DNA from 4 places in the Solibacillus sp. FSL W7-1324 genome. Region 4 is predicted to be linked to each of the others. Evidence: riboswitches for the same ligand, from Rfam matches in the RefSeq annotation. Region 4 holds a riboswitch; each other region holds the start of a gene.

Region 1 (7,699 bases), 330 kb from region 4:
ATGAAGCTGAGCAATAACAGTATTGCCGATATTCTAGTCAAAGCGATGGGCAGGGAAGAACTTGGCGAAGGCAGTACAACTAAAGGTGTCACATTACTGAAGAAGTACAGTGCATCATTGAATATTCCTGTAAACAACTGGCGTTTTGCTGATGGCTCAGGACTTTCGAATTCAAATCGTGTAACATCAAACGGTCTTTCACAGCTTCTTTACAAAGTTCAAAAAGAACCGTATTTCGATACATTTTTTGATTCGTTGCCAGTCGCCGGCAATAAAGAGCGCATGATCGGCGGAACATTAAAAAGCCGTTTAACAAGCAGTGCTTTGCAAAATAGAATTTATGCAAAAACAGGCTATATTCCGAATGTATACACGTTATCAGGATATATGAAAGGTCAAAGCGGAAAGCAATATATTTTCTCGATTTTACTTGAAAACAAATCGAATGGCACTGTATATATTGATCGAGCAATGGCAGCGCTTATAAAAAATCTATAGAGATAGAGGGGAAAACTGATGGAGAAATTACTATTAACAGGATTTGAACCGTTTTTATCAAACCCGATCAACCCAACAATGGAAGTCGTGCAGGCTTTGAACGGAAAATCAATCGGTCAGTTTGAAGTTGTTGGTCATGTATTATCTGTGGACTTTGCAAAAGCACCGGAACAGTTTATGGCACTTGTCGAAGAAGTAAAGCCGACGATAATTGTTTCATTAGGGTTAGCTGCAGGGATCACGAAAATTTCCCCGGAACGCGTTGCATTGAATGTAAAGGACGGGGAAAAGGACAATGCGGGAAATGCATTTGAAGATGCACCGATTAAAGAAGATGGAGATGTTGCCTACTTATCGACATTACCGATTCGTAAAATTGTCAACCGCTTAAATTCTGCAGGTTATCCGACAGCTATATCCAATTCTGCAGGAACATATTTATGCAATAATGTGATGTATGAAGGCTTGTACTATGCTGCAAAGAATGAGGCGATTCAAGCTGCAGGATTCATCCACATCCCTGCATCATTCGAGCTGGCGATCGAGCACGGCAAAATTCCAGGCTGGTCAATGCGAGATTTGACAGCAGCCATTGAACTGGCCCTCGAAGTATGTGTTGAAAACGTGGAGCTTGCGGAGAAAGTATAATAATTTAAATAAATGCACATGTATGAAAAAATCAGCCGGGATACGGCTGATTTTTTTAAATAGAAATATTATCGCAATTCAACAGCGGAAAACTACAACCCGACGAGCTTCATCAATTTTTTATAGCGCTTATCTCCAAGGAGCTTATGGATTTTTTGTAGCACTTCTTTTGGAATGCCGGTAAGCGCCCAGCCAATATTGGCATGCTTCAAAATCTTTTGCATCTTCTGAACTTCTTCGAGACTCAATTCAAGCCCCTGCTCTCTTGCAAATTCCTGTAGCTGGCTGTCATTCATTCCTTTTAAGTTATCAAACCATTGTAGCATTTGAATTGTCTTCATCCTTTCAAGTTGATCCCGCATTAACGGGTAGTAAGACTCCCGCCTCTAGATTTAAGCAGGGCGAAAAGGATAGGCGGGAAGTAAACTACCCGTAAAAGCCCGATTGGTTAAACTAACAATCAGTAGGGGATGGAAAAAATACCCACTGATTGAAGTTTAACTTTATTTCCTTTACATGAACAAAAAACTGCATTATACTAACATGATGTAAATCGTAATGATTTTGAATTAGAAAGAAGCGAACGAAATGAAAAAACCATTGATTGAATTGAAAGATGTCTCCTTTCAATATGAATACACACAAGCATTGAAAAATATTTCGCTACGTGTCAATGAAGGCGATTTTTTGGCGTTAATCGGTCAAAACGGTTCCGGAAAATCGACACTTTTGAAATTAATTTTAGGACTGTTAAAGCCCATGTCAGGGGAAATTAAATTATTTGGCGAACAAGCAAACCATTTTAAACACCGTGAATGGATCGGCTATGTTTCGCAAAAATCCAATGCCTTTAACTCGGGGTTTCCTGCAACGGTCGAGGAAGTCGTGAAAAGCGGTTTATCGCAAAAGGTTGGACTCTTTAAACGCTATCCAAAAGATGCGGACTTTTTAGTAAAAGGTGCTTTAAAAGATGTCGGCATGGAAAAATTTCTGAAACGGAATATTGGCCAGCTTTCCGGAGGGCAGCAGCAGCGTGTTTTCATCGCACGTGCTTTAGTGGCCGATCCGAAGCTCCTTATTTTGGATGAACCGACAGTCGGTATCGACCGCGAAAATGTGCAGGCATTCTATGATATGCTCGCACATTTAAATAAGCATCACAATATGACAATGATTTTAGTTACACATGATGTGGACACGGTTTCGGATCGTGTCAGTCATGTCGCATGTTTAAATCAGTCGATCCATTTCCACGGATACAAAAATGATTTTGATACGATTTCGGAAGAACAGATTGCTAGCTGGAACGGCCACTCTGTTCGAAAGATACATTAAGAGGAGCAGGCCGTTATGATAGAAGCTATATTAAACTATGAATTTTTACAAAATGCCTTTTTCTCAGGGCTTGTTATTGGCGTAATTGCACCACTATTAGGTGTATTCATCGTAGTAAGACGTTTATCGCTCATTGCGGATGCGCTTTCGCATGTCACACTTGCGGGGATTGCAGGAAGTCTGTACTTGAGTCAATCATTTGCAGCGCTGGCATTGCTGAATCCGATTTATTTAGGGATTATCGCATCGGTGAGCGGTTCGGTTTTAATTGAACGTCTACGCAGACTTTATAAACATTATGAAGAGCTTGCAATACCGATTATCATGTCCGGCGGTATCGGTGTTAGTGCGATTTTAATTTCACTTGCAAGCGGATTTAATACAGATTTAATGAGCTATTTATTCGGCTCCGTTTCTGCTGTATCACGCCAGGATTTATATGTTGTACTGGCAATTGCAGTCGTTGTCGTTTTATTTTTAATTCTGTTTTTCAAAGAACTTTTCGTACTATCGTTCGATGAGGAATATGCAAAAGCGAGCGGTTTACCGGCGAAATGGATTCATTTGTTATTTATGATTGTTGTGGCACTCGTAATCGCAGCAAGTATGCGTATTGTCGGTATTCTGCTTGTTTCAAGCTTAATGACATTACCGGTAGCTGCAGCGATGCGATTAGCTCGCGGCTTTAAAGAAGCGATTATTTTAGCGATTGTATTTGGAGAATTGGCTGTAGTGATCGGACTTGTTTCTGCCTTTTACCTGAATTTGGCACCGGGTGGAACAATTGTTGTTACATCCATTTTGATTTTGCTGTTAGTAATTTTAATTAAAAAACTTGTATTGAAATTTTCAATCAAAACGGAAGGGGAAGAAGTACTGTGAATGCTGAGCGCGCGTGGGAAATATTAAAGGATAATGGCTATAAAAAGACGGATAAACGAGAGTTGATTTTGGGTATGTTTGCAGCTACAGACAAATATTTGACTGCCCGTGATTTGCTGTCAGTATTGAAAAAAGATTTCCCTGGGATGAGTTTCGATACAATTTATCGTAATTTAGCTACTTTTGTGGAGCTTGATATTTTAGAAGAAACAGAATTGAACGGTGAGCGAAATTTCCGTATGCATTGCGAGTCGGATCATCATCACCACCATTTTATTTGCCGTGATTGCGGGAATGTAAAGGAACTGTCTGTTTGCCCGATGGAAATGCTCGGTGAAAAACTGCCGGGTTATGCTGTTGAAGCCCATAAATTTGAAATTTACGGTAAATGTCCGGAATGTTTATCGTAAACGGAAAAATTTTATTTGCATAATTTTATTATTATGCTAAAGTGATTAAGACAAATTGAATAAATTTGCAGGAAAAAGATGCATTATGCATAAATGGGAATTCGGTGCAAATCCGAAGCTATATCCGTAACTGTAAGCGTAGATGAAAATAAGTGTGATACCACTGCTAATATAGCGGGAAGGTACTTATGAGTAAAGGGAAACGCAGAGCCAGGAGACCAATCTTTTTCTTATCGTAACATCCCTCTTCGGAATTAAAGAGAATGTACGGCAGTCACGGATCGAATGAGCATTATTGTGCCCTTTTTTGATTTTTGAAGCCATCCATTTTCTTGGGTGGCTTTTTTTCGTACCCTTGATAATTTCGGTGAGGCACTACTTGAAGTGAGGAGAATTTTTATGAAAAAGGATATTCGTTTTTCCTGCTATCCGTTTATGCGGGAAAAATCAAGCTGTGTCGATTATGAAATCCGTACCGATTCTTTAACAACACGAATTGGTACAGTATTTCCGACATTAGTTGATGATGCATCCGGACATGTCGTTTTGAAGGACTTAAGGATGATTCAACCGTTAGCCTATCATGCGAATGGTTCGGTCCGCGGCAAATTGGCCATTACATCTGAGGATCTGCAATGGCTCAGTGATCGATACGATTATTATGTAGGTGAAGTCAGAGAGTCGATTCAGCAGTTTGTACTGCCACAAGGAATCGAAAGTGCCGCAAGACTGCATATTTGCCGCAGTGAGGCGAAAAAGTCTTACAGGGCATTACATAAAGTGAGCGAAGAACGGGAAGTGGATGAAATTCTGTTTGATTTTCTTGGATTGCTTGCCAATGTATTTTTTGTCATGGCAGTGTATATGAATCAGCAGCATCAGCAAAAGGAAATACCATTCATCTCAAAATCTTATCCAACGAAAAAGAAAAAAGGAGTTATGACTAATGAAATTTAACTACAAATGGGTCGTTGCATTAGCAGCAACATTATTACTGGCAGCATGCGGGTCTGATGAGGAAAAATCAAAAAAAGAGGAGCAAGCAGCATCCGAAAATGAAGGAACTCCGTATACAGTTACAGATGACCGGGGAGTTGAAGTGACCTTCGATGAAGTACCGGAAACGATTATTTCCCTTCAGCCAAGCAATACAGAAATTTTGTTTGAACTGGGAGTCGGTGATCAAATTATCGGTGCCACAGAATTTGATACATATCCGGAAGAAGCACAAAAGATTGAACGTGTGTCGACCTCTACTGTCATAAACGCAGAACGTATTCTGGAATTAGATCCGGATGTCGTCGTTGCTTATACAATCGGAGAGGAAGCTCAAATTACCCAATTGGAAGATGCGGGTCTTAAAGTATTTGTAATCGCTTCGGCCGCGACATTTGATGATGTGTATTCGGACATTATCCAGTTGTCTGAAGTAATGGGGGTCGAACATAAGGGAGAAGAAATTGTAGCCGACATTAAATCACAAATCAAAACAGTACAGGAAAAAACAGCGGCAATTAGCACAAAGAAAAAAGCCTATTATGAAGTGTCACCAGCACCGGATTTATGGACTACCGGCAACAGTACATTCCAGCAGGAAATAATGGACCACGCCAATGTGGAAAATATTTTTGCGGATCAGTCGAGCTGGATCAGCGTAGCGGAAGAAGATGTTATTACGCGAAATCCTGAAATCATTATTACGCCAGCAACGTATATGGATAATGCAGTTGATGAGATACTTGGACGTACAGGCTGGAATAAAATACAGGCGGTAACAGATCAGGCAGTTTATTTAGTCGATGGAGATGTTATGTCCCGTCCTGGACCGCGTATTGGTGAAGCGGTAGAAATTATGGCACAATCAGTATACCCGGAACTATTTAAATAAGTATAAAATAGAAGGGCATGCCTTAGTCTGGGCATGTTCTTTTTACATATAAGGATGAGGGGGGAGACGATTGATTTTTATTACCGGTGGTGTACGCAGCGGCAAAAGTGCCTTTGCAGAGAAATATGCGAGGGAGTTAGGTGAGGAAAAGACATTCTACTATGTGGCGACAGGTGTATCTTTTGATGATGAAATGAAAAAACGCATTATCCGCCATCAGCAGGACCGTGAAAATCAAAATATCGACTGGACTACAGTGGAAATGCAAGTGAAGGTTCCGGAAGCAATTGGGCAACTCTCAAACAATGCAGTAGTACTGTTTGAATGTGTGACAACATGGCTTTCGAATGTGCTGTATACATATGAACAAAAAAATGAAAATAGCGATTATATCGATAATTGTATCGGATCATTGCAAAAGCAATTGCTAACTTGGCGGAAGCAAGGTGCTACAATTATAGTTGTATCAAATGAAGTGCTGGATGAACTGCCTTCACAATATGAGGAAGTAAATTTATATCGTAAATTGCTGGGAGAGCTTCATCAATGGATTGTCCAAAATAGTGATGAAGCGTATGAAGTACAATTTCAGCTTGTACAGCGGTGGAAGTAAGGAGGAAGCAGGTTGAAAAATAGCTGGAGCGGTTTTTTATTGGCGTGGCAGTTTTTTTCGGCAGTGCCGGTAAAAAAACAGCTGGATATGAATGCCAAGTCTGTTACATGGATGTACGGATTTTTGCCGATTGTCGGATTGCTGATCGGTGCCATAATTAGTAGTGGTGTATTGATTCTAACTCGCTATAGTGAGATTTCGGAGCTGCTGTTGGCGATATTGATTGTTATCGGATTGATTGTCCTAACGGGTGGGCTGCATTTGGACGGATGGATCGATATGAGCGATGCGTTCTTTTCCTATGGAGAAAAGGAGAAACGGCTGGAAATACTGGATGATCCGCGGACAGGCGCGTTCGGGGTTATTAGTGTGTTTTGCTTACTCGTAATAAAAATCGGTGTTATTTATGAAATGCTGTTGCATGGGCAATTGGCGATTGTACCGTTTCTCATCTTCATTCCCTTTTTAGCAAGAATGGGTATGCTATTCTACTTTTTAACAGTGCAGCCTGCAAAGGAAAAAGGACTCGCTGCATATTTTAAAGGAATCGTCATTCAAAAGAAACTCGCTGTTTTAATCGGTGTTCAAACTCTCTTGGCATTTGCATGCTGGTTTTACATTGGCATTTTCAGTCTGTTTATTTTAATCGTAGTGATGCTGATGGCTGTTGTAATTTATCGCAAGTGGTCAAAAAAACATTTTGGCGGTGTGACAGGTGATTTACTTGGAGCACTCGGTGAAGGTTTGGAGGTTGTTCTATGGCTAACGATATTACTGTGCATTTAATCAGGCACGAAAAGACGAAAGCGAATTTGGATCGCAAATATATTGGCTGGAAAGATGAGCCGATATTACACAAAGTGGAGGCTGAGATTGATCTACACCCTAGCATCGTTTACGGGAGCGATTTGCGGAGATGCCGTGACACTGCACAATGTTATTTTCCGGATGCTGAATTTATCGCATCAAAGGAATTGCGTGAGCTGAATTTTGGGGATTTTGAAATGTGTACATATGAACAATTACAGCATAATGAAACATACCGGGCCTGGATTGACGACCCTCTTGAAAACCCGATTCCGAACGGAGAAACGTTTGACCGCTTCAAGCAGCGTGTACTGGACGGTTTTCACAGCATCGTAAAGGAAAAGAAAGAATATACGTTCATTGTACATGGAGGCGTAATTCGATTATTACTTGCCGTTTATGGGGCGAAGGAGCAATCCTTCCAGCAAACAATCGCCAATCATAGAACAATCTATACACTTGGCTGGGAAACGATCGATGAACTCATAGGAGGTGCGAGATGTACGTTATACTCGGAGGCGCACATAACGGTAAACGAAAATATACAGAAAAACTGATCGAACAGTTACCTGGAAAAGAGCTGATTGTTTGTGAAGGGTATTTGCCAAATATGGAAAA
Region 2 (7,699 bases), 1.3 Mb from region 4:
GGTGTTTTGGAAATAATCATTTCCTGCTGCTGTAACGGAATTTCCAGTGCCTGGATGACCTCTTCTTTAAAGAGCCGTTCCGGTAACAGCTTATGTAATGAGATACCTTCTGCCAGTGGTGAAAGGAGTTCGTTTGCACGTGAATTGGAGATTACCACTTCATTATTCAATGTCGTCAAGATGACCCCATCTGTCGTTTCCTCGAGGATTGTATGATACGCCGAATAAAGTTTGGCGATTTGTGCCGGCTGCATACCGAGCAGCTGATCTTTTACATAAAGCGATAACAGCACCGCACAGACAATCCCGAAAACCGCGAGCAGGAGCGTGATTTGAAGCCAGCCGAAAAAGGCGGTATCAATTGTTCTTTGTATATCTTTTGTTAAAAATCCGACCGAAACTACCCCGACTACATTGCCGTCAACGAGGACCGGAACTTTCCCGCGGATCGATTCCCCAAGTGAACCGGTCGTAACAGAAACAATGGACTCTTTGTTTATAAGCGCCGAATCATTATCCCCGCCGACCATCGACAGACCAATCTTTTCAGGGTTCGGATGGGTGTAGCGGATTCCCTGCTCATTTCCGATGACGACGAAATTCGCACCGGTCTGGACACGGATATGTTCTGCAATCGGCTGAAGAATGGATGTCGGATCTTCTGCAGAAAATGCAGCGACGACGTCCGGCCGATCCGCAATCAAGTACGCACTCGACAACGCCTTTTCTCCCATCTCTTCCAGAACCGATTCATCCAAATAATGATTGATCAACAATAAAAACATCACACAAATCGTAAAAACGATCCCACTGATTGTGATAAGAAGACGGAAAGTAAGTGATTGTTTTAGGCGGGTTAGCATCGGAGGACCTCCTTTTGGATGTGGTTTTTTATTAGTTTAACATGGGAGTTTGGCGGAGAGCTTTGAAAATTAAAGGTTTTTCAATCCAATCTTAAGCCTCCCCATCTAAATTTCAAAACATCCCCCACAATTTCCCCGAAAACAAGTACCATTTTTCAATTGTTTCATATGATTTATATGAAAGGGGGAGAAGGTTATCGTCTATACGGAAACGATTGATCTTCAAGGTCATTTATTTACTGCTGTAACGGTTAATTTGCCTAAAACAACATTGCTGACTATTTCGAATGAGCGTGGGTATATTATGTGTGGTGCACTCGATGTCGGACTGTTGAATGAAAAATTGGCTGATCGGAAAATCATTGCCGGGCGTGCAGTTGGGGTTCGAACGATCGATGACTTACTTAAAGCTCCACTGGAATCCATCACATACGAGGCAAGAGCATGCGGCATTGAAGAAGGTATGATTGGTGAAGAAGCATTACTTAAAATGATTTAGTTCCATATGGGCGCTCTTAAATTAGGAGCTCCATGCAAAAAACCGCTCTTTCAATTTCTTGAAAAAGCGGTCTATATTTTTATTGTCCATACTTAGGTACAAATTAAATGGCTTTATTGTAATAAGACGCTTTGGAACCTTTACTTCTTTTCACGGCTAGAAGCTCTTCCAATTTCTGAATATATTCACGATCTGCTGATATTCTTGTAAGGCTTGTTAATAAATATGGTCTTAACCCGGAATTAATTTTTTGGCATCGCGCAAGATTGATCAAATACTTGGCCATCTTAAATGACTTCAAGTGCGTATGTCCATTTTTAAATTCCTTCTTCGTATTGACGACCATATACTCCTGCTTTCGCCCTTTATAAAAAGGAATAATAATAAACTCATCTTTTTTAAAAATTTGATTCATATTATCTTCATCCTTTTCTCGAATATATTCAAAAACGACCTTTCACATACGGAGAAATAGTGATCACCCCGTTCCCTTTAATGCCCCTCCCGCCTCTCCTCTTTATTGGTCTTACCCTTCCTTACCCTATTTACCGGTTACTTTATTCCAAGACCGATTAAATAAGCACTTTTTTAGCGATTATTAACAGTTCGGAGATGTTTTTACATTTAGTTAATATAGGATATTACAGAGTAAAGGGTTTTGACAGGACAATCGCTTGAATTTCACTGAATTTTCTGTAAAATTAAATCAGATTCATTCCCTACCTGTAATGTTATCATTGCACATTACATTTACGCGTTGTGTTCAGGGCTTTTCTTTATCGTTACTGTCTTTACCAGAAGAAACGATAAAGTTCCGCTTATTGGTATTTTACTGGTAAAACAAATGGAATAGACTGAAAAATTGTACTTATTTTCTGTCAGTCCTTTATTCATAGAAAAAGGCCCCATCAAAAGTAGTTGTTACTTTTAATGTAGCCTGTTTCTTAAAATTTATTTTATGAATTTCTTGAAAATCTTTTCTACTTGGCTACTAAAAGTGCCGCTGCTTCTTCCAACGTGACCATATTCGTAATCATCGAACAAGCCGCGTCAAGAATCGGGAATGCCAGTGCAGCTCCGGACCCTTCACCAAGTCGCATATTCATATGCAGCATCGGCTCCAGTCCTAAAAGCACGGCCGCAATTTTTGCACCTGGCTCTTCCGATAAATGCGAAGGAATCAAATACGCTTTCACATTCGGGTTCAATTTATAGGCGATCAATGCCGATACCGTCGATATATACCCATCGACTACGACCGGCACACGTTTTGCGGCAGCTGCCAGGAAGATTCCCGCCATCCCGCAGATTTCCAGTCCCCCTACTTTTGCTACAACATCAATCGGATCCTCCGCATTCGGCTCATTCATCGCAATCGCTTTTCGAATAACTTCGGCTTTATACTCGATACCGCCAGCTCCAACACCAGCTCCGAAGCCCGTAACCTCCAGTGGATCACAGCCATGAAGTACCGAAAGCACCGCAGCACTCGGTGTCGTATTGCCGATACCCATTTCACCGGTACCGATGAGATTGACACCGTTTTGGATTGCTTCTGTTGCGACTTCAATCCCCACTTCAATCGCTTGAATCGCTTCTTCACGCGTCATCGCGGGTCCTTTCGCCATATTGTCTGTCCCATATTTGACCTTTTTAATGATTACCCCAGCATCTTGAGGTAAATCTTCTTTTACACCGATATCCACCGGGATGACGTTTGCATTCGTAATTTTCGCAATCGTGCACATCCCTGTCGTCCCTTTCGGAAATGAAAGTGTTTGGAAAACCGTTGTACTTTGCGGGTTTGGCGTAACCCCTTCCTCATACACGCCGTGATCTGCAGCCATGACAATCATCGCTTTGTTATCAATTTCCGGAGCAAGATCACCCGTGATTGTGGCGATCTGCAAGGCAAGCGATTCGAGCTTCCCTAAACTTTGCGGCGGTTTTGCTAAAGAGTCTATGTACTTGCGTGCTTTTTCTTCCATTTGTCGGTCGATTCCTTGAATTTGTTCAATCGTTTTCTGTAATAATTGCATGTTTCGTTTCCCCCAACTGAATGAATTTTTGACAATAAAAATAGCCTGCAGTTTATTCGATAACAAATAAACTACAGACATATCCAGTGTCTATAAACAGTAAGCGTATTAGGCAGGTCTCCTGGCTCAGATTCACGATTTCATAGCCCCTTCCCAGATGTAAATCCAGTGGGTTTTGCTATGCAACTCCTCTATACAGTGTTGGGATTACGCTAAAGCTTTTCACTTTATTCCCTATTCTCCCTTAACGGGCACCTAATGCTTGATGAATTTAACATTACTTTACTTTGAACATGTATTTTCGTCAAGGGGTGCTTGCATGCAGCTTTTATACGTCTCCCCAATCGCCAGCGTTTTCAGCTCCACATTTTCCAATTCCGCCTGCTGCCAATGATCATGCAGCCGGTCAATCGCTTCCTTTGGTGTATCATCTGCCAGCATATACGCACCGTAATGCATCGGGATGAACACTTGCGCTCCTACATCACAGAATGCCTGAATCGCTTCTTCCGGTGTTACGTGGGAGGCATGCATAAACCATTCCGGCTCGTATGCACCAATCGGCATTAATGCTGTATGAATGTTAAAGCGTTCGCCGATTTCTTTGAAGCCCCTAAAATACCCGCTATCTCCGGCGTAATAAATACTTTGCGCATCCGATGCCGTTTGCAATACGAAGCCGCCCCAATGCGATGTGTTCGTATCCCAAAGCATGCGTCTTGTCCAATGCTGAGAGGGAACGAAATGAATTTCAAGCACGCCCGCTTCATGCATATCGTACCAAGAAAGCTCGATAAAGTTTTGCAATTTATGGCGTTTCATCAAATAACCGAGCCCTTCCGGAATGAGAAACAATACATTCGGATTTCGTTTCTTCAACGATTTTAATGTCGGTATGTGCAGGTGATCGTAATGCGCATGCGAAATAAGTACGATATCAATGTCCGGTAATTCATCCAACCGCAACCCCGGCTCGGTTAACCGTTTTGCAATACCCATCCAATATGCCCAAACCGGGTCCGTTAAAATATTAAGTCCTTCTTTTTGAATCAAAAATGTCGAATGGCCAATCCAAGTAACAGACTGCTCCGAGCGATTACTTTGTAAAAAGGCAATCTGCTTTTCTTCACACTGAGGTACTTCGTAATCGACGACTTTCTTTTGCTTTGAGCGCTGCCATTTCAGGACATCTTTAAAAGTACCGAGCCGATCATTTCCGTCTAAATTTGAAAAGCGTTTTCTCATCGCAGCACTCTCCTACTAAGCTTAATTATATAACTTCCTACACTGCTCGACCTGCTGTGGTTTCATTACGAACTTTGCATAAAGGTAAACCAAAAAACTAATCATTGTTCCGAGGCCAGTGAAGCTGTTTAATCTAGTTGAAGCGATATTTAAACCGCTCACGATATTTAATGTAAAAAACACGAGAATTCCAAATAACGCAGCTGTCATCACATTGTTTTTTCTTGTCACTTGTTTACGAAACAGCGGACTGCCCACATCGTTTCCGCTATGCTTTGTATCTTTAATTTGTTTTAATAAAGCATAAAGTAAACCTGCAATAATGATCCCAACTGCTGAATACCCGATGATTTCATCCATTTGCAATCCCTCCGTTTCTTTGGATATCACGAATAAAATTCTCTTAATTTTTCCGGCAACGTTTTATTCATAATGTAGCCTGCCAAAGCCAATCCTAGCAAAATCAATATAATTTCCGATACTTTATTTAACCAAGTTATTTGAATCATATCCGTTATATTGGAACCACCAATAATTATGAATACAGCTACAGCCCATGCTATTAAAAATCCGACGCCCCCTTGTAGCCACTCTTTTTTTGAAAGCTGTTTAAAAATCTCTTTGTTTTTATAAATTTTCATAATCAAAAATACCCACAATAAGCCACTCATTATCCATCCAATCATGCCAATCCCTCACTTTAGAAAGTTGATTTTGATTCATTAATTTTCCCCAACTTTAAAATCGCTATTAAATTTACGATGAATAAAAACAAAAATAGGATAAAAGAAATTCCGGAAAGCCATTTAGCAACGAATGACGGCTCATTAATAAAAAGCTGTATATTTTTAAGTAAGAAACCTGCGCACATAATTTGGGATATGATTAAGCTAAGACTTATAGAAATCATCTTTGGATTTCCGTGATCCATAACACCCCTCCCACAACCATAAATCCATTATTTTACTATCCTAACATATTCCCCTAAGTCTAGGTAGTATGGAATCCAGTTGCAACCGGGTGTAATAAATAAGTAAAAACTCTGCTTCTCTCTCCACAGCTTTGTAAACTCTCCGCGCACATCCAACCAATATAAAAACCGGCACGAAAAAATTGCGAACCCATTATTGGTTTACCCTCTCTTAATTAACACTTTATAAAGTAGCACATTTTAAAAAATAAATGGGTATTTTATTGATATAATAAGTGTGGGATTAGGGGCTCTCGTTCTAAGACTTCTTTAATGTTTCAATGATAAAAAATGTGTTGATCAATAATACCCACTATCTAAAAAGGGCGCTGATTCTTATTACAGAATCGCGCCCCTTTACTCGATTGGACAGTAACTTTGTACGAGTAGCCTATAGTAAAGCAGTTAGCTTTCGTCAAGCAGATTAATCCAAATGCTGCCGTTGCTTACCGTGACATAATAGTTTACCTCCGTACCCTCACTATTTTCAAAACGGATGAATGTATGACCATCCTGCTTTGCCGTCAACGTGGCATGGTTTCCGTCTTTAATTTCTAACTCGACAACAAACTCATCCTCCAGCGTATAAGTCCAGCTTCCCTCATCAAGTATAATTTCCCACGTATTGTCTAGTCTCGTTAAGAAAACAGACACAATAAGAACTACAATTATAAACGAGAGCGCCACGATGCGATGTTTTTTCTTATCTAATAATACAAAAACAAAGAAAATGGCAAGACCAAGAGCAAATATAGCACTGAGCAAATGATTTGGAAAATTTGCCATTGCCGCTCTGAAATAATTGATGCTCGCGTATGCCAGATAACCTGTTGCGACCGATAAAACTAGAACACTAATCCAGTTTTTCCTTTTTAGTTGGAACGCGATCACAGCACCTGGCAAAGTGAGAAGCGTGACTTTAAACCAGTAATCATAATAACGGAAAATCTCCCAACCTTGCGCATAAAACATACTAACATTAGTAGTACAAACCAAGGCCATGGTTTGTGCTACTATTTTTTATAGTAGAAGTGAAGAAAGGTCGAGAGGTGCCAGGGACCATTTCAGAGTCCGTATAAAAAACAGGCCCACTTCACACCCTTATTAGAATCAGTTTAGTATGTTGGGTCCAAAGAGATCGTGTATAAGAAAATGGAATCGATAAGGTCATGTGAAGACTTCTAGGATTGGCTAAAAAGGAGAAAATACAATGAAACATGTCATTGCTTTAGATATAAGTAAAGGAAAAAGCAACCTTGTGATTTATGATGGCTATCGCCAATGCGAGTTCGAAGGTGAATTGAATCATACACGTGCTGATTTTGAACGGTTACATGAGCAGATGGAAGAAATCGCACGTCAAGATGGAGTAGCGCCAGAAATCGTCTTTGAAGCAACAGGCGTCTATTCAAAGCCCGTTGAAAAGTTTTTTATTGATTATGGCTATACATATTGCCGGATGAATCCGCTTGAAGCGAACTTACAAATGGCTACAATGCGCCGTAATAAAACGGATGTCATTGATGCCCATGAGCTGGCCAAAACACATTTTAAAAGCGAACGCGAGTCAACTTATGTACAGGATGATTATTATGAACAAATGCGTGCGTTAACGCGTTATTACGATGAAATTGATGAGGAGTTTATTACACTAAAAAGTCGAATGCACGCCCTTTTACATCTGAGTTTTCCAGAATTAGAGAAACTCATAACACCAAGTTCAGCGCTATTCTTAAATATTGTCCAATTGTTTCCACATCCAGCTCTTCTATTAGCACATTCGAAAACGGTGATTAAAAATCGTTTGAAGGCTAATACACGTAAAAAGCTATCATTGGCACGTGCAGAGGCAAAAGCAGAAGTATTATTGGAGGCTGCTCAAAATAGTTATCCAGCCATGAAAGATAATGATATTCGATGTGATCAAATTCGAGATTACGCAGCTCGTATTATGGATTTAGTTGAAAAAAAGGAAGCTATTATTAAACAAATGGTCGGTATGTCAGCTGAAAGAAATGAATATCGCATATTCCGTTCGATTCCAGGTATTGGGGATACGACCGCCTGCCGATTAATTGGTGAA
Region 3 (7,699 bases), 980 kb from region 4:
ATTGACCAAATACTTTCTCAACGATATCTTCTATGCGTTCAGAAAATTTATGATTGAACTCTTCTTTACGACCAAGTTGAATATAGTCATAACGTGTTTTTAATAAATATGCGAATAACCCTAGCGCATAAAGTAACACGGCGATGAATGCAATCCAGTTAATAATTAAAAATGTATTCATTGTTTTCCCCCCTGGAATACGAAGTTTTTACCCCTTTGTTTATCCAATTCACCCCGATAAACTATATGAATCTATAAACCCATTGTAGTTATGAATGAGCATTCAGTCAACAAATTTCGTCATTAATTCTGAAAATTAAATCAAAATATAAAAAATGCTAGTTAGACGAATATCCCGTCTTAACTAGCATTTTTCGTTTATTTAAATACGTCCCCACTACGGATATATTCGACATCCTGGATTGATAATCGGTAGTTTACAACACGTGCTGCAGCAAATAAATAATCCGATAATCGGTTTAAATATTTCTGAACAACCAGTGAAACATCTTCAATTTCCTTCATTAAAGAAACTGTTTCACGTTCCGCTCGACGGGCAACCGTGCGAGCGATATGCAGAGTCGCAGCTGCCGGCGATCCGCCTGGTAAAATGAAACGTTTTAATGGCGGTGCCTCTTCGGAAAGTGCATCGATACGCTTTTCCAAAACAGCGATCGGTTCTTCCGTAAGTTTGTAATGACGTTCTTTCATGACATTTGCCAAGTCCCCGCCGCCATCAAACAATTCATGTTGAATCGCAGTTAAATCTTCAATCAGATCTTTGAATTTTTCCTGGTCCAATTCACTGACAGCTTTCCCGATAAATGAATTCAGCTCATCAATTGTCCCATATGCTTCAACGCGCAGATGGTCTTTATCAACACGTCCTCCAATAATGCTTGTCTTACCTGTATCGCCTGATTTTGTATATAATTTCATCAATCATCACCCTTTCGATTTAATATAATTTCTAGGTTTTTCGAAAATTCCCTTTAGACTTATTTCTTCAGCCAACTTTACTTATTATAATGTTGCTTATATTTCTTTATTGCTTCGATCGTTACTTCGAAAACAGCCCGGCCGATCAGTTTGCCGATGTCTGTAATAGGTCCTGCATACGGCATTTCATCCCCTTGTTGGGTTGCGGCTATCAGTAGACTGTCGGTTGCGGTACTAGTTGCAATTGTATTTGTCACGGAATCTTTAATTTGCTGATCTGCCATTGCTTTCGTTTTGGCTTCAGTTGCCGTAATCATCGCCTGAATAAACGCTTCATCTGTCAGTTTACCATTAATGATGACCCATGTATTAATCGTACCGATATGCGGCTCATCTTCCCGTAAATATGTTTTCGTAACATCAACACTGTTACCTACCCCTGCCGTTACCATAACAAGAATTTCTGTATCATCTTTCACGAAGTACCGTATGACTCCGCAGCTTGTTTCCACTGCGGTCAGCATAACGACCGTATTCGTTGGAGAAAACTTACGCGATTTTAAAAACTGCTCCGTTTCCTCTTTTACATTATAAATATCGTATTCCGGAGCAATGGAACGATTAAGTAATGTATCGTACCAGCCTATGCCGGCATTATGCACAGCAGAAGAAATTACTTTCAGCGGTGCCTTGGCCTGATATTCGATATAGTCTTCTGTTATATGAAACTGGTCCATCTCGATTGTCGCTGCTTTTCGTTCCATTTCATTCGTTGGCAGCATCGTAATTTGCGGTTTCGGCAGCTCGGGGTGAGGATATGTTGCAATCCGTGCCTGATACACATCGGCAATCTGTTCTTGCAACACTACTTCATGCGGCTCGCCAAATGCCCGTACTTCACCATTTTCCAACAGCAGGAGTTCATCACAATAAAGCGAGGCCAGGTTAATATCATGGAAAATCGAGACTACCGTCAGCCCTTGCATCTCAACTTGCATACGAATCATATCAAGTATCTGTTTTTGATGGGCAATATCCAAATGGTTTGTCGGTTCATCCAGTAGAAGCAGCTCCGAATTTTGTGCAAGTGCCTGGGCAATAAATACCCGTTGCTGCTCGCCTCCCGATAAAAACTCCAAGTACTGATTTTTATACTGCGACACACCTGTACTTTCCATTGCCAGTTGGACTGTCTTTTCGTCTTCTTCAGTCCAGGAAGAAAAGAAACCGCTTTGGTGGGGGTAACGCCCTAATGAAACCGCATCATATACACTGTTTGTAAATGCACTTGCATTTAATTGAGGCAGAACGGCCATCTTTTTCGCCAATTGCTTATTATCATAGCTTTTAAGCGGTTTTTCTTCGATAAAAATGTCACCTGTTTCAGGCTTCATTACACCGCTGATCATTTTCAGTAATGTCGATTTACCGCTGCCGTTCGGACCAAGAATCCCGAGAATTCTCCCTTTTTCCACGTGAAACGTCACATTTTTTATAATCGTTTTGCCGTCGTAACCACCAGATAAATTATTTACTTTTAACATTATGCAACAACCTTTCTACGTTGCTTGAAGAAAATATAAGCGAAGACAGGCGCGCCAATAAAGGAAGTAATAACACCAATCGGCAGTTCGATCGGAGCAATAATTGTACGCGATACTAGGTCACAAATGACGAGCAGGCTTGCACCGTTCAAAAACGACAATGTCAATAAATGTCGATGATCTGCTCCAATCAGCAGTCGAATCATATGCGGTACGACTAACCCGACAAATCCGATTGTGCCGGATGCCGCAACTGCTGCTCCTGTTAAAATGGAACCGCCCGCCAAAATCATATATTTGCTGCGCTTCACATTTACACCTAAATATTGGGCACGCTCTTCCCCGTAAATCATCGCATTCAGTTCACGGCGAGTCAGCCAAATTAGCGCCGTACCGATCGACATAAACGGCAGCACCATCTGGACATATGGCCATCCCCGCATCGAAACACTGCCTAAAAGCCAGCCGATGATTTCCCGAAGCTGTTCACCAGTAAGTGCGACCATTAAGGAAATGCAGGAACCTAAAAATGAGCTGAAAATAATCCCCGTTAAAATCAGTGTTTCCATTTTCATCGAACGGTCAACTAATCTTGCAAACGTCAGGACAATGATCATCGTACACGCGGCTCCAGCCATACTGAATACAGGCAATGTAAAAACACCGAGCACTGGTATGGAAATCCCTAAAAAGATGGTCATAACCGCACCTACCGAGGCACCAGATGAAATCCCCAATGTATACGGATCTGCCAAAGGGTTTTTAAGTAACCCTTGAAATGCGGCTCCGGCTATTGCTAATGATGCTCCGATTAATGCGGCTAAAATGACACGGGGCATTCGGATTTTCCACAAAATACTGTATGCAACCGGATCAGTCGTTTTATCCCAAAGTGTTGAAAACGGGATATTTACCGATCCGAATGAAATGCCGATCCATATACTGCTTAAAAGCAATCCAATCGATAGTACATAGGCGATTGAATATTTTTTATTCATTAAATACCTCTGGATAAATCGCCGCACCTATCGATTCAATGCCTTCCACAATACGAGGACCTTGTCGGCTTGTCGTATCGCCATCGACTAACTTCACATTGCCGTTTTTCACTGCATCCATTTCGGCATACGCATCATTTTTCTCGATTGCCGCCATATCGCTTTCATACGTCACTAAAATGACATCCGGATTGCTGTTTACAAATTGTTCAGAGCTGTACATCGGCCAACCTAGTTCCGGGACAGCATTTTCTACGTTTAACACGTCCAGCATTTCACTGATAAATGTCTCTTCACCTGCTGCATAAAGATCCGGGTCTGTTCCGACTACGATGAACACAGATTTTTCTTCCAGGTCTGCTACTTTCACTTCAATTTCTTCGATTCCTTCTTTGATGGAGGAAATCATTTCTTTTGCTTCTTGTTCTTTATTTGTCAGCTGCCCGATCTGTTCAATCGTTTCGTACGTTTCTTCAAATGTTTTTGCATCTTTTACAACATATACAGGAATACCTACTGATTCAAGCTGCGCAATTGCCTGTTCATTGAAGCTGTACATTCCGGATTCATGTGCTAAAACTAAATCCGGTTGCAGACCGATTATCTGTTCTAAATTGAACTCCATGCCGCCAACCGATTCTTTTGTCAATGCTTCTTCAGGATATGTATCATTGTCGTTTACAGCGATAATTTCATCATTTAATCCTAAGCCGAATAATATTTCCGTATTCGATGGAGTTAATGTAATGATACGTTGCGGTGCTTTTTCAAGTGTAATTTCTTTGTCCAAAGCATCTGTTAACGTTATCGGGTATTGTGCTTTTTCTGTTACTTCCGCCATATCGTTTGCCGTTTGTTCATCCGTTGCTTTTTCCGAATTACATGCAGTCAATGTTACTGTCAGTAATGCTGCGGAAGAAAGCAGTTGCCATTTTTTCAAAATAAAAACCTCCTGAGATCTCGTTGTATAATTTTCTACAAAAATAAAAAGCTCCCTACTAGAAACGAAGGAAGCTTTACGCATGCAAATAAAATTCAACAAAAAGAATTTATCCGCCACATCCTATCCTCGTAGGTTTAATTTAGGGCATTATAAAGGCAGGTCTCCTGGCTTATGCATAAACGTTGAAGAGCGCCTTCCCGAAAGTTTTTCAGTGGCATATTGCTCTCAACTAGCAATTACAGTGGCGGGACCGCATCGGATTTGAACCGATTTCCCTTTTACTCCTTACTCAATTCATTATCGAGTAAGAACCTTTATCGTCCATATATAATTAATAGCTCTATTATAGCGGATATTTTGAAAAAAGTATGCTCATTCGTTAAAATTTCAGACAATTCGTTTAAATTTGTAGAAGTCGCAGATAATAGAACTGTTTATTTTTTCTCTTTCAAGTTTCTTTCAATTGCCGTTTCAGCTAAGCGTTTAATTGTAATATCATCCATTGGCGGATTGTGCAAACCTGCGCGTACATCACGGTAATAGCGTTGAAGCGGGTTGGATCTTTGCAGGCTTTTCGCCCCAACTAGACGCATCGCTTTATCAACCACTTCGATTGCTGTATTTGTCACTACATGTTTTGCAATATTGATTTCATTCACTAATGTCGCCTTTTTAATCGGATCATTATAAAGCCCTGCGACACCGTAAATTGTAAAGCGTGCTTTCGTCAACGCCAAATCCATTTCCCCAATCAGTGATTGCACATTTGGCAGCTGCGCAATTGTTCCTTGAATACTGTTCGGAGAGTGACTGTTCGCAAAGTCTACCGCGTAATCGCGTGCTGCCTGCGCAATCCCTAAATAAGTCGCCGGGATGAGCAGCAGCCAGCCGTTCAGCTTAAATCCGGTTGAATAGTTCGGGATTTCCACCAAGTTTGTTTGATCAACACGTACATTATCGAGCACTAAATCATCGCTTCCCGTACCGCGCATTGATGCTACATCCCATGTATTTTCGACCGATACCCCTTCAGACGTTTTCGGAACAAGGAAAAATCCTAACTGGCCTTCATCTTCAATCCATGCCGATACTAAAAAATAATCGAGGTCTGGTGCACCGCTCGTATAGTTTTTACGTCCATTAATTACATAGGAATCACCATCTCGTTTTGCGGAAGTTCCCGGACGTCCTCCTCGCACAGGGCTTCCCATTGCAAACTCACTTACCGCACGATTAACTGTCGCGCCATTTGCGATCTGTTCGCCAAACCAGTCGAGCTTTTGTTTATCCCAGTAACGATTTTCAAAAATCTCGCCCACATTTTGAATGGTCCATGAAACAGCCAGCCCCGTGCTTCCGCAATAGCTCGCCAAAGTTTCCTGCAGTAGCAGCGCATCATACACTGTGAATCCATCTCCGCCATATTCCTGTGGCAATGTTATTTTTGTATAGCCGATTTCTCTCAGCTTCCGGAAATTTTCAAATGGAAATGTCGCTTGTTCATCTGTTTGCCGAGCATGTTCTTTCACGCTCTCTGATATAGTTTCAAGCTTTTTCAGCCATTGTTGCTGCTTGTCGGTTTGTATAAATAGTTCCTTGCTCATGAAAAGCACCACCTCATATTTATTGTCCTGTATTATAGAAGTTAAATTTAATAGTACGTTTCGGAAAATTACAAGTCAATAGATATCCCCAGTTCCTTTATAGGGATTAGATTCAATTTACTGTTTTAGAAAATGAATGATTGGCGTTGGGAAAGTGGAAGGTTTGCGGTAGAAAGTAGAACATTTTTACAGCAATGTAGAGTGTTACGATATTAAAGGAGAACTTTCACCCCCGTAAGTAGAACAAATCGCTCGTAAAGTGGAAACACCTCAAAAAAGCACCCTATACGAAATAGAGTGCTTGAAATAGTATATTACATTTTTTCTGGTGCGCTTACGCCGATTAGTTTCAGTGCATTCGCTAATGTTGTTTTTACTGCTGTGATTAATGCTAAACGAGCTTCTGTCAGCTCTTTGTTATCCGGGTTCAATACTTTTTCTGCATTGTAGAAACTATGGAATGCAGCTGCCAAGTCTTGAATATAGTTTGCGATACGGTGTGGTGTGCGGTGTTTCGCTGCATCTGCCACGATTTGCGGGAATGCGCCTACTTTTTTAAGCACATCTTCTTCTTTTTCTGCTACTAACAAGTTCAGGTTTTCCAATGATGCTTCGAACCCTTGCTCGTTTGCAGCACGTAAAATTGATGAAATACGTGCATGTGCATACTGTGCGTAATAAACCGGGTTTTCGTTCGATTGTGATACCGCTAAGTCTAAATCGAAGTCCATATGTGAATCCCCTGCTGTTTTAACGAAGAAATAACGTACAGCATCCAAGCCTACTTCTTCCACTAATTCACGCATCGTTACAGCATTACCTGTACGTTTACTCATCTTGAATTTCTCGCCGTTTTTATAAAGCTGAACCATCTGGATAATATCTACTTCCAATGTACCGCGGTCATAGCCAAGTGCTTCGATCGCCGCTTTCATACGTGGAATATAGCCGTGGTGGTCAGCACCCCAAATATTGATCAGCTTATCAAAGCCACGACGTAATTTATCTTCATGGTAAGCAATATCCGGAGTTAAATATGTGTAAGAACCATCATTTTTAATTAATACGCGGTCTTTATCATCACCGAATGTTGTTGAACGGAACCAAGTCGCGCCTTCTTCATCGAATACATGACCATTTGCTTTTAATTTGTCTAATGCTACATCAATTTTGCCGTTTTCATATAAAGATGTTTCTGAATACCAAACATCAAATTCAACACGGAAGTTTTTAAGGTCATTTTGCAGTTTTGCCAATTCCAGTTTCAAGCCGTGCTCACGGAAAAATTTAAAGCGTTCTTCATCAGACTTGTCCAAAATTGTAGCACCGAATTCTTCAGCCAGCTTACTTGCGATACCGATAATATCAGGACCGTGGTATCCGTCTTCCGGCATTTCCGCATCCATTCCTAATGCTTGCTTATAACGTGCTTCCAAAGAATACGCCAAGTTATTAATTTGGTTACCGGCATCATTAATATAATATTCACGTGATACATCAAAACCAGCAAAATCCAATACATTACATAATGAATCACCTACAGATGCACCGCGCGCATGGCCTAAATGCAAGTCACCAGTCGGGTTAGCTGAAACGAACTCGACCTGTACTTTTTCTCCTGCACCTGCAGTTGAACGACCATAGTTTTCACCTTGTTCAAAAGTCGCTGTA
Region 4 (7,699 bases):
ATTGATCCAAGCGATATATTGAGGGAGTAAACTTGCTGGACCGTTATCCCCGATACCAATCATTTTCATCCAATTGTTCAATATTCTCAGCCTTTCCCAGCATGTCCCCGTTCATTGCATACAGCGATGTGGAAACACGTAATTTCGCTTTCATATGATCTAGTGCAAAGTAACAGCAGTTTTTACAAAGCGCTTCAAAAAATTGGTCATTCCCCTGCATGATTTCCCCTACTTGTGATGCCGTATTCGCATGTAATATTTGCTCGATTATTTCTGTATCAGCTCCAGCTTTTTTCGCGATTTCAGCCAAAAACGGGAAACTGATAGGTGCACTTTTTGAATGCACCATCATGACACCCTGTGCTACCTTAGAAAATTTCCCCATCATCCCGACAAGCGATACTTGGGGAATCTCTTTACGAGCAATATGCTTTAATGTAAATCCGACAAAATCTCCCATCTCTATAAATGCTTCTTCCGGTAAATGCGGATATTGCTTCATTGCATATTTTTCACTGCGACCTCCGGTTGTAATGACTAGATGGTCACAGCCTGCTTCTTTTGCAACACTGATTGCCTGCACGATACTTGCCATATAGGCAGAACTTGAAAAGGGCACGACCGTACCGCGCGTACCTAATATAGAAATGCCGCCCAGTATACCAAGCCTTGCATTTAACGTCTTCTTCGCAATTTCCTCACCGTCCGGAACGGAAATAATCACTTCGACCCCTTTGTCAATCTGGAAAAGTTGAATCGCTTCTTCGACGACACCATGAAGCATTTTTCGTGGAACAGGGTTAATTGCCGCTTCACCGACAGGGACGGGCAGTCCTGCTTTTGTCACACGACCGACACCGATTCCACCGTCCAGATGGACACCGCTTTTTTCTACAAAGCGAACCGTACTTTGAATGCGTGCTTTATGTGTTGCATCCGGATCGTCCCCGGCATCCTTAATCGTTTCACACATCACTTCATTGTCTTTTACTGCAAAGGATGCCACCGTAAATGTGGCATCCTTCCCGACAGGTAAATGAATCGTTACATGTTCAGGAACTTCTCCGGTCACAAGTGCGTACAAGGCAGCCTTTGTCATCGCAGTTGCACAAGCTCCTGTTGTATAGCCGTGACGCATTTCCGACGGATCTTTTTTATTTCGCTTCTTTTGCTCGTTCATCTGCCATGATTGAGATGGCATTTAATGCTGCGACGGTTACAGTACTGCCACCTTTTCTTCCTACATTCGTAATAAACGGAATACCTTCTAAAATCGCTAATTCCGCTTTGGATTCTGCTGCCGAAACGAACCCAACCGGCATCCCAATAATTAAATCCGGCTTTGCAAGGCCTTCTTTAATCAGGCGAATCAGTTCAAGTAAAGCTGTCGGGGCATTACCGATTGCATAAATACCGCCTTCCTGCAGTTGCGTCGCCTTTTGCATCGAAATAATGGCACGCGTTGTTCCAAGTTTTTTTGCTTCGATTGACACGTCTTCATCCGCAATATAACAATGTAAATCCCCGCCATGTTTTTGGAATCGTTTGCGCCCTGAACCACTTTCAATCATCTGGACATCAGCTACAACATGACGTCCAGCTAAAATTGACTGAATGCCCGCTTCTATCGCATCATCCGTAAAAATCATGCTGCGCCCCAATTCGAAGTCTGCCGAAGCATGAATAACGCGGCGAACGACAAGCCATTGTTCATCTGTAAATGAATGTTCACCCATTTCTTCTTTGATGATTGCAAAACTGTAGTCATATATTTTGTCCGGGTCTACTGTAAGTGGTACGAATTCTGTATTAAAGTTCATATTTGCCATTGTTATTTGCCTCCTAATTTTTCAAACACTTTCTCGAATGAAGTGCATACATTTTCATATTGGATTTTTGGTCTTTTAATTAAAATAACGGGAATCCCAAGCTCTAAAGCCGCCTCCATCTTCTCGTCGACCGATCCCACTTTTCCGCTTTCCTTTGTAATAATGAGCGTTGTGCTGAATTGCTCGTAAAGCGCTTTATTCAATGCTTTAGAAAACGGTCCTTGAATTGCGATAATATCGCGCTGTTTCACACCAAGTGCATCGCATTTATCCATATTCTCTTTATTTGGCAGCATCCGGCATACGAGACGAATATTTTCGTTCTGTATTAATTGCTCTGTAAAAACGGCAAGCGTTTTACTGCCTGTCGTCAACATAACTGTTCCTGAATGTGCGGATGCAACAATTGCCGCTTCTTTATATGTTTCCACTTCCGTCACGAGCGGATTTACATAGCTCTGCTGAGGACGTTCATATCGGATATAGGGAATACCCGTTAAATCTGCAGCAGCCATCGCTGTTTTTGAAGCCTCTTCTGCATACGGATGACTTGCATCCACAACCGTTGTTACGTGTCGTTCTTCGATCAGTTCCTTCATTTGCTGCTCATTTAAACGGCCGACATGATACGGAACTTTCGCTTCCTGTAGACTTGCAGCAGCAGAATCCGTAACAACAGTCGCTACCAAATCATAGCCAGCTTTCATTAACTGAACCGCCAGCTCTCTTGCATCACTTGTTCCTGCTAGAAATAAAATCATCAGTTCACCTAATCTCCACAAGGGGCTTCTTCCACTTTAATTTTGCATGACATGTCGACATAATTGAAATTCAGAATTTTCTTCACACGTTTGAAATATTTGAAGAAACGTTCATTCGGATGCGCATGTTCTTTATAGTCCGCAACAATGTCTGTTAGTAAAGGAATCAGTTTTTCCGGATCGATTCCTTCTAAAACAGGTTGTGCGGCATGAGCTGTTCGTCCTACTGGCTTGGAACCGATAAACAAATCGAACTTTTTCTTGCGGTATACAATACCGATATCATCAAAAACCGCGCGATAACATGCCATACCACATCCATTAAAACCGACGTGCAGCTCTTTCGGCATTTTAATGCCACCGAGCGTTTCCATGATCTGTTCGGCATATGGAATGGATTCCGCTTTTTCCCCGTAACAGAAATCACACGCCTTGACGATTACTACGTCACCGACCGGTTGAACGAGTAAACCTGTTTGTTCCACTGTTTTGACCAGTTTTTCAGGCGAATCGGTCGGTACCTTCAGTACAAGACGGTGGTCAGGCGTATACTCCATCGTACCTCTTTCTCCGACAACCTCTGCCAATGTAATCATTTGATGGGGTGTAATCATTTTATTGGCAACACCCGGTGATACAGCAAACTCAAAGATGGATTCCACCTGTTGCTGCACTAAAAAAGGGTTTTCTTCAACTTTTACAGCAGATGTTTCTTTATGTACGAGCGTTAGTGCTTCATTTGCCAGCTGTAATGCATTTGCTTTAATATCCGCTGCTGGTTCAACTGTTTTTTTCTCGATTGCTACAATTTTTTCATACCCGGTCTTCGATTCACCCGTTTCCTGATCCAATGCCCATGGTTCCGCTTCTTTTTTCAATCGCTGGTGCGGTTTTAACAGCTGTTTTTCATCACCTAATGTATATTTTCGCTGATAGCCGCGCGGTGTAATGATTTTATTGTCATAGTAAAATGTTGAAGAGTTCCCCACGACGACCGTTGTCAGCATTCCGATATCATGTTCCAGCATCTCTGCCAATGTTGTTAACACAATATCCTGTGTATCCCGGTAAGCAGCTTTTACTAGTCCAACAGGTGTAGCAGGAGAACGATACTTCAGCAAAATACGCTGTGCTTCAACAATTTGTCTTGTGCGTCTGCCGGATTTCGGATTGTAGAACGCAACGACAAAGTCTGCCATTGCAGCTGCCTCAATCCGTTTTTCGATGACCGTCCACGGTGTTAAGTGGTCACTTAAACTAATTGTGCAAGAATCATGCATAACAGGAGCGCCTAGTAAACTTGCACAGGAGTTAATCGCAGATATTCCCGGAACTACTTCCACTTCAATGCCTTCTTTTGCAGTCCAGCCCTTTTCGATTAATACTTCGTATACGAGCCCTGCCATTCCGTATACACCCGCATCCCCACTGGAAATAACAGCAACTATATGACCGGCTTCAGCCTGTTTTACAGCTTCCTGGGCACGCGATACTTCCTCTGTCATTCCTGTACTGACAATGGTTTTCGCCGTCACTAAATGCTCGATCAGTTCCACATACGTCTTATAGCCCATAATATGGTCACTTTGCTGTAGAGCATCGACTGCGCGTTTTGTTATATGCTCCCGATCTCCAGGACCAAACCCTACAACAAAGATTTTTCCTTTTTGCATGTTAACACCCTCCATTTAATAAATAAAAAATGCCCGTACCTCTCGTCAGAAAGAGGTACGGGCATGTGAAATTAATACTTAAAAAGTATATAAAAACACAAAAACAATTACTTGTTTCGCCTATACTTTTCCCTCCGAAAAGTAAGTATCGTTTAAATAAGCAGGTTTCCTGGCTTAAGCTTCGTTTTACTTTCACATCTTCCCATCATTACGACAGTGATTTATTGTGATTTCATCAGCTATTACAGTAGCGGGGGCTGCATTAGTCTTTCACTAATTTCCCTTTTACCTTACAAAATTCTGTAAGCACTTATTTAAATTGCAAATTATTAAATTATTATAAAAATAAAAATAACATAGTCTTTTAAAAAATGATAGGGTAATAATTATCTCAGCAAGCTTTTTTTGCATAAATGAAGTATTTATTATTCGTCTATTAGGTGTTTTGTACATAAATTTACTATCTAACTAATCAAAGATTGTTTAATTTCAATTATTCGCTTTATCATTTACCTGTCTCTCGTTCATTTAGCTTTTTGACATTTGCTACGGCATTTTCAATAGATGCCACCGCAATAATGTTAATATTAAGCTGTTCATCATTTTTTACTTTCTTCGCCTCTTCTTCATTTTCCACAGGTAAAAGAATATGAGAAAAACCGCTTTGTTCAGCAATCAAAGTTTTCGCTTTTATCGAACCTATTTCCTTCACATTTCCTTTACTATCAATCGCTCCTGTTACGGCAACCGGAACATTATTGTTGACTTCACCTTTTTCAATAAGGGCGCTTAACACAGCGGCAAGTCCCGCACTGTCACCTTCTATATCTTCTCTTTCTAAAAATTGATTAATAGCAGAAGAGTTTTCTGGTAAATAAGCAATGACGTTTTCCTTCATCGTTTCAAAATGTTTCTCCGCGGGACGTACATAACTTAGTAATTCTACGTTTTTCGAACGGTACCGGATTTCATTCGTGACAACTTCCGCATCCAAAACTTTTTTATTCGTTGAAGATTCTATAGTATGAATTAAATATCCCAAATCTGTTATATATGGGGCCTCAAAAACATCCACTGCCAGTACATTAACACCTGAATCTTCCACTATTTCAAAAGGCTCGTTATATGAGACAAGGAAATAAGTATACTTTTCATAATCGATCAGTCGGCTTTCAAATATAGTTAATAGAGATAGTATATAAAATATCCCTAAAAAAGCAGCTTTCAACTTCTTTTCGTTCCGGTAAAGAAAAAAACCGGAAATCGAAATACCTAAGCCGACTATAATTAAAATAATAAATAGATAACCGTTAATCTTATCAAAATAATAAGCGAGCAAACCTGATATGTATAAAACGAATGGCAGTACTATTAAAGAAATGCGTTTCAATTTTTCAGCTCCTTAAACTAAAGTGGGAGTTCCATGAATAATCCAATCGGCTGTTTGTGTACATTTGGCTGATTTTAATAAATGTCTTAATAATGCCGCCTCGAATTGCTTCACGTTCCATTCATACCGGTATTTCTTATGCCAATCTTCTACTTCTACATAATGCAATCCTTTTAACCACTTCAACAGTTGCTCATCTGTCAGTCCCTTATCCAGTAATGCATCAATGACCGGTAACATGCGTTCTTCTTCCTCATCGATTAAAGCGTATTCAGTATGAAGGCAGCTTTTCAAACTTTGTAATGCACTCCATAATGAATGCGTATCAACCATTAGCGGATGTCTAATTGCTTCTGCTAATAAGTCACTTCCATGTGCGACCGCATGTGCCCAGCCTTTCGTATTGTCGAACCCCCGGTAATCTTTCTCAAGAAAAAGATATTGGATACTTTGGTCAATGGCCTCAACAACGAGTTCCTCTGGCAATATTCTTTTTTCACGATCTAACCCTAAAATAAGGGTGATAACAAGTGATGAAAACGATCTTGTAAATACATCATCAGAAGGTTCGCTCTGAGTAATATTCAAGTAAAGGTGCTCATTATCCAAACATGTTTTTACTAGCACAATTAATTGTTCATCAGTAAATTTCCCATTCAGAATTAATTCACAAAATCCCCGATAAATTAAGTTATCCCGTAAATAGCCATCCGTATTACCGATATTGTTTAACATGAACTCCATTAATTCGTTTAGATTGATTAAATCCACATCAATCGATTTATTTACTACTCCCTCTAGGACTTCTTTCATCACTAATAGCTCCCTTTTCATTGCTCCATTTCAAAAAGTTCTTTTAAAGGCTCAGGAATTTTCGCAACTTTTTTCTTTCCCAAATTGAAAAAGCATCCTGATTGCTTTCCGGTACAATGTGTTTGCTTCTCCGTTGCAATTTCCAACTCCATTTCCCAACTTGATTGCCCTATTTTAACCATCCAGCACCGTCCGACCGGTTGATCGAATATTGTTAAAGGTGCTTTGTATTCAACCTCCGTTTTCATCAAAATCGGAGAAATTTGCATTTTCATCATATCCGCCAACGGATAATGTTCATTTAAAAAAGCCATACGTAAATCCTCAAACCATCTGACATACACAATATTACTGACAATGCCCATCGCATCAATATCATAGGCGTTTATTTGAATCGGTTGCTCTGCTACTAATTTCCGCATAACGTTTATCCCCCTTATTTTCTTCATAACGGACCATTGTCCAAAATCCGATGTCTTCAAATCCGATCCGCTTATAAATTCGTCCTGCTGCCGGGTTATCATAAAACAGACAAATTGACTTACCTTCAGCGAGCAGGTCTTGGCAAAGCTTTAACATGCAATGTGTCGCATATCCTTTTTTCCCATACCCTGGTCTAGTTCCAACACCCACAATCATCGCGGACTGTGAATTTTCCGCTGTTGTTGATGCGGAAGACACCATTACACCTTGTTCATCACGAATAATATAAGTGCGCCCTGTTTTAAACTTTTCCGCGCGTTCTCTTCCTTCAACACTGAATGTCCCCGTAGAAAATTCCGGAATCGATTGGAGCATTTCAATATTTTCTTCATACTCACTAGGCTGTAAATACGTCACATTTGAAAAATCCAATTCAGCAGTCGGAACAGTCAATTCTGTACATTTTGCATAATACGTTTCACTGTCCCGACGAATATCGCGGTCAATCCATTTTTTTAATGGCGTGACTAAGTGCTGGAGTCCCGATATTTCAATGCGCCCTGGATTTCCGCTGATTATTTTGGCAAATCCTTCGACATCATAATTCACTTCACTATACGGGATGTAGTTCTGATCATAGCGCAGTAAGATAGCAATCAGCCGATCACCGTCAAATTGTCCCCATAAATCCTGGATATCGGATTCCATGCCATACGCTTCAATATCACCGATGATAAATAAATTTTCTGCTGGTTTTTTATGTACAAGTGCCATTGTAATTTCCAAGTCTTCGTTTGTTAATTTTCGAAT

Evidence for each region. Region 4 has a riboswitch for cobalamin ahead of cobJ (precorrin-3B C(17)-methyltransferase). Riboswitches for the same ligand answer to the same signal wherever they lie in the genome.
Region 1: it holds a riboswitch for cobalamin, as region 4 does, so the genes downstream of both, MKY71_RS05715 (hypothetical protein) here and cobJ (precorrin-3B C(17)-methyltransferase) in region 4, are expected to answer to the same signal.
Region 2: it holds a riboswitch for cobalamin, as region 4 does, so the genes downstream of both, cobT (nicotinate-nucleotide--dimethylbenzimidazole phosphoribosyltransferase) here and cobJ (precorrin-3B C(17)-methyltransferase) in region 4, are expected to answer to the same signal.
Region 3: it holds a riboswitch for cobalamin, as region 4 does, so the genes downstream of both, MKY71_RS02755 (ABC transporter substrate-binding protein) here and cobJ (precorrin-3B C(17)-methyltransferase) in region 4, are expected to answer to the same signal.

Annotation. Positions count from the first base shown of each region.
Region 1 covers NZ_JBBOYH010000001.1:1,200,717-1,208,415, forward strand. The annotation lists gene dacB (D-alanyl-D-alanine carboxypeptidase/D-alanyl-D-alanine endopeptidase) at 1-498, shown strand, start outside; gene MKY71_RS05690 (pyroglutamyl-peptidase I) at 517-1,146, shown strand; gene MKY71_RS05695 (isopropylmalate synthase) at 1,239-1,472, opposite strand; gene MKY71_RS05700 (metal ABC transporter ATP-binding protein) at 1,735-2,481, shown strand; gene MKY71_RS05705 (metal ABC transporter permease) at 2,497-3,363, shown strand; gene MKY71_RS05710 (Fur family transcriptional regulator) at 3,360-3,773, shown strand; cobalamin riboswitch at 3,833-4,014, shown strand; gene MKY71_RS05715 (hypothetical protein) at 4,173-4,730, shown strand; gene MKY71_RS05720 (ABC transporter substrate-binding protein) at 4,720-5,661, shown strand; gene MKY71_RS05725 (bifunctional adenosylcobinamide kinase/adenosylcobinamide-phosphate guanylyltransferase) at 5,732-6,274, shown strand; gene cobS (adenosylcobinamide-GDP ribazoletransferase) at 6,287-7,060, shown strand; gene MKY71_RS05735 (histidine phosphatase family protein) at 7,033-7,638, shown strand; gene MKY71_RS05740 (bifunctional adenosylcobinamide kinase/adenosylcobinamide-phosphate guanylyltransferase) at 7,581-7,699, shown strand, end outside.
Region 2 covers NZ_JBBOYH010000001.1:2,878,233-2,885,931, forward strand. The annotation lists gene MKY71_RS14330 (sensor histidine kinase) at 1-863, opposite strand, end outside; gene MKY71_RS14335 (YunC family protein) at 1,060-1,362, shown strand; gene MKY71_RS14340 (hypothetical protein) at 1,466-1,777, opposite strand; gene cobT (nicotinate-nucleotide--dimethylbenzimidazole phosphoribosyltransferase) at 2,343-3,401, opposite strand; cobalamin riboswitch at 3,496-3,673, opposite strand; gene MKY71_RS14350 (MBL fold metallo-hydrolase) at 3,684-4,646, opposite strand; gene MKY71_RS14355 (4-aminobutyrate aminotransferase) at 4,668-5,006, opposite strand; gene MKY71_RS14360 (hypothetical protein) at 5,033-5,332, opposite strand; gene MKY71_RS14365 (hypothetical protein) at 6,022-6,612, opposite strand; gene MKY71_RS14370 (IS110 family transposase) at 6,827-7,699, shown strand, end outside.
Region 3 covers NZ_JBBOYH010000001.1:552,827-560,525, reverse strand. The annotation lists gene MKY71_RS02775 ((Fe-S)-binding protein) at 1-181, opposite strand, end outside; gene MKY71_RS02770 (cob(I)yrinic acid a,c-diamide adenosyltransferase) at 379-939, opposite strand; gene MKY71_RS02765 (adenosylcobinamide amidohydrolase) at 1,017-2,483, opposite strand; gene MKY71_RS02760 (FecCD family ABC transporter permease) at 2,483-3,481, opposite strand; gene MKY71_RS02755 (ABC transporter substrate-binding protein) at 3,474-4,421, opposite strand; cobalamin riboswitch at 4,562-4,755, opposite strand; gene MKY71_RS02750 (acyl-CoA dehydrogenase family protein) at 4,859-6,028, opposite strand; gene argS (arginine--tRNA ligase) at 6,343-7,699, opposite strand, start outside.
Region 4 covers NZ_JBBOYH010000001.1:1,532,106-1,539,804, reverse strand. The annotation lists gene cbiE (precorrin-6y C5,15-methyltransferase (decarboxylating) subunit CbiE) at 1-69, opposite strand, end outside; gene MKY71_RS07385 (cobalt-precorrin-5B (C(1))-methyltransferase) at 44-1,180, opposite strand; gene MKY71_RS07380 (precorrin-8X methylmutase) at 1,155-1,829, opposite strand; gene cobK (precorrin-6A reductase) at 1,832-2,590, opposite strand; gene cobJ (precorrin-3B C(17)-methyltransferase) at 2,599-4,263, opposite strand; cobalamin riboswitch at 4,406-4,592, opposite strand; gene MKY71_RS07365 (S16 family serine protease) at 4,769-5,653, opposite strand; gene MKY71_RS07360 (DUF2785 domain-containing protein) at 5,666-6,466, opposite strand; gene MKY71_RS07355 (acyl-CoA thioesterase) at 6,484-6,888, opposite strand; gene MKY71_RS07350 (GNAT family N-acetyltransferase) at 6,842-7,699, opposite strand, start outside.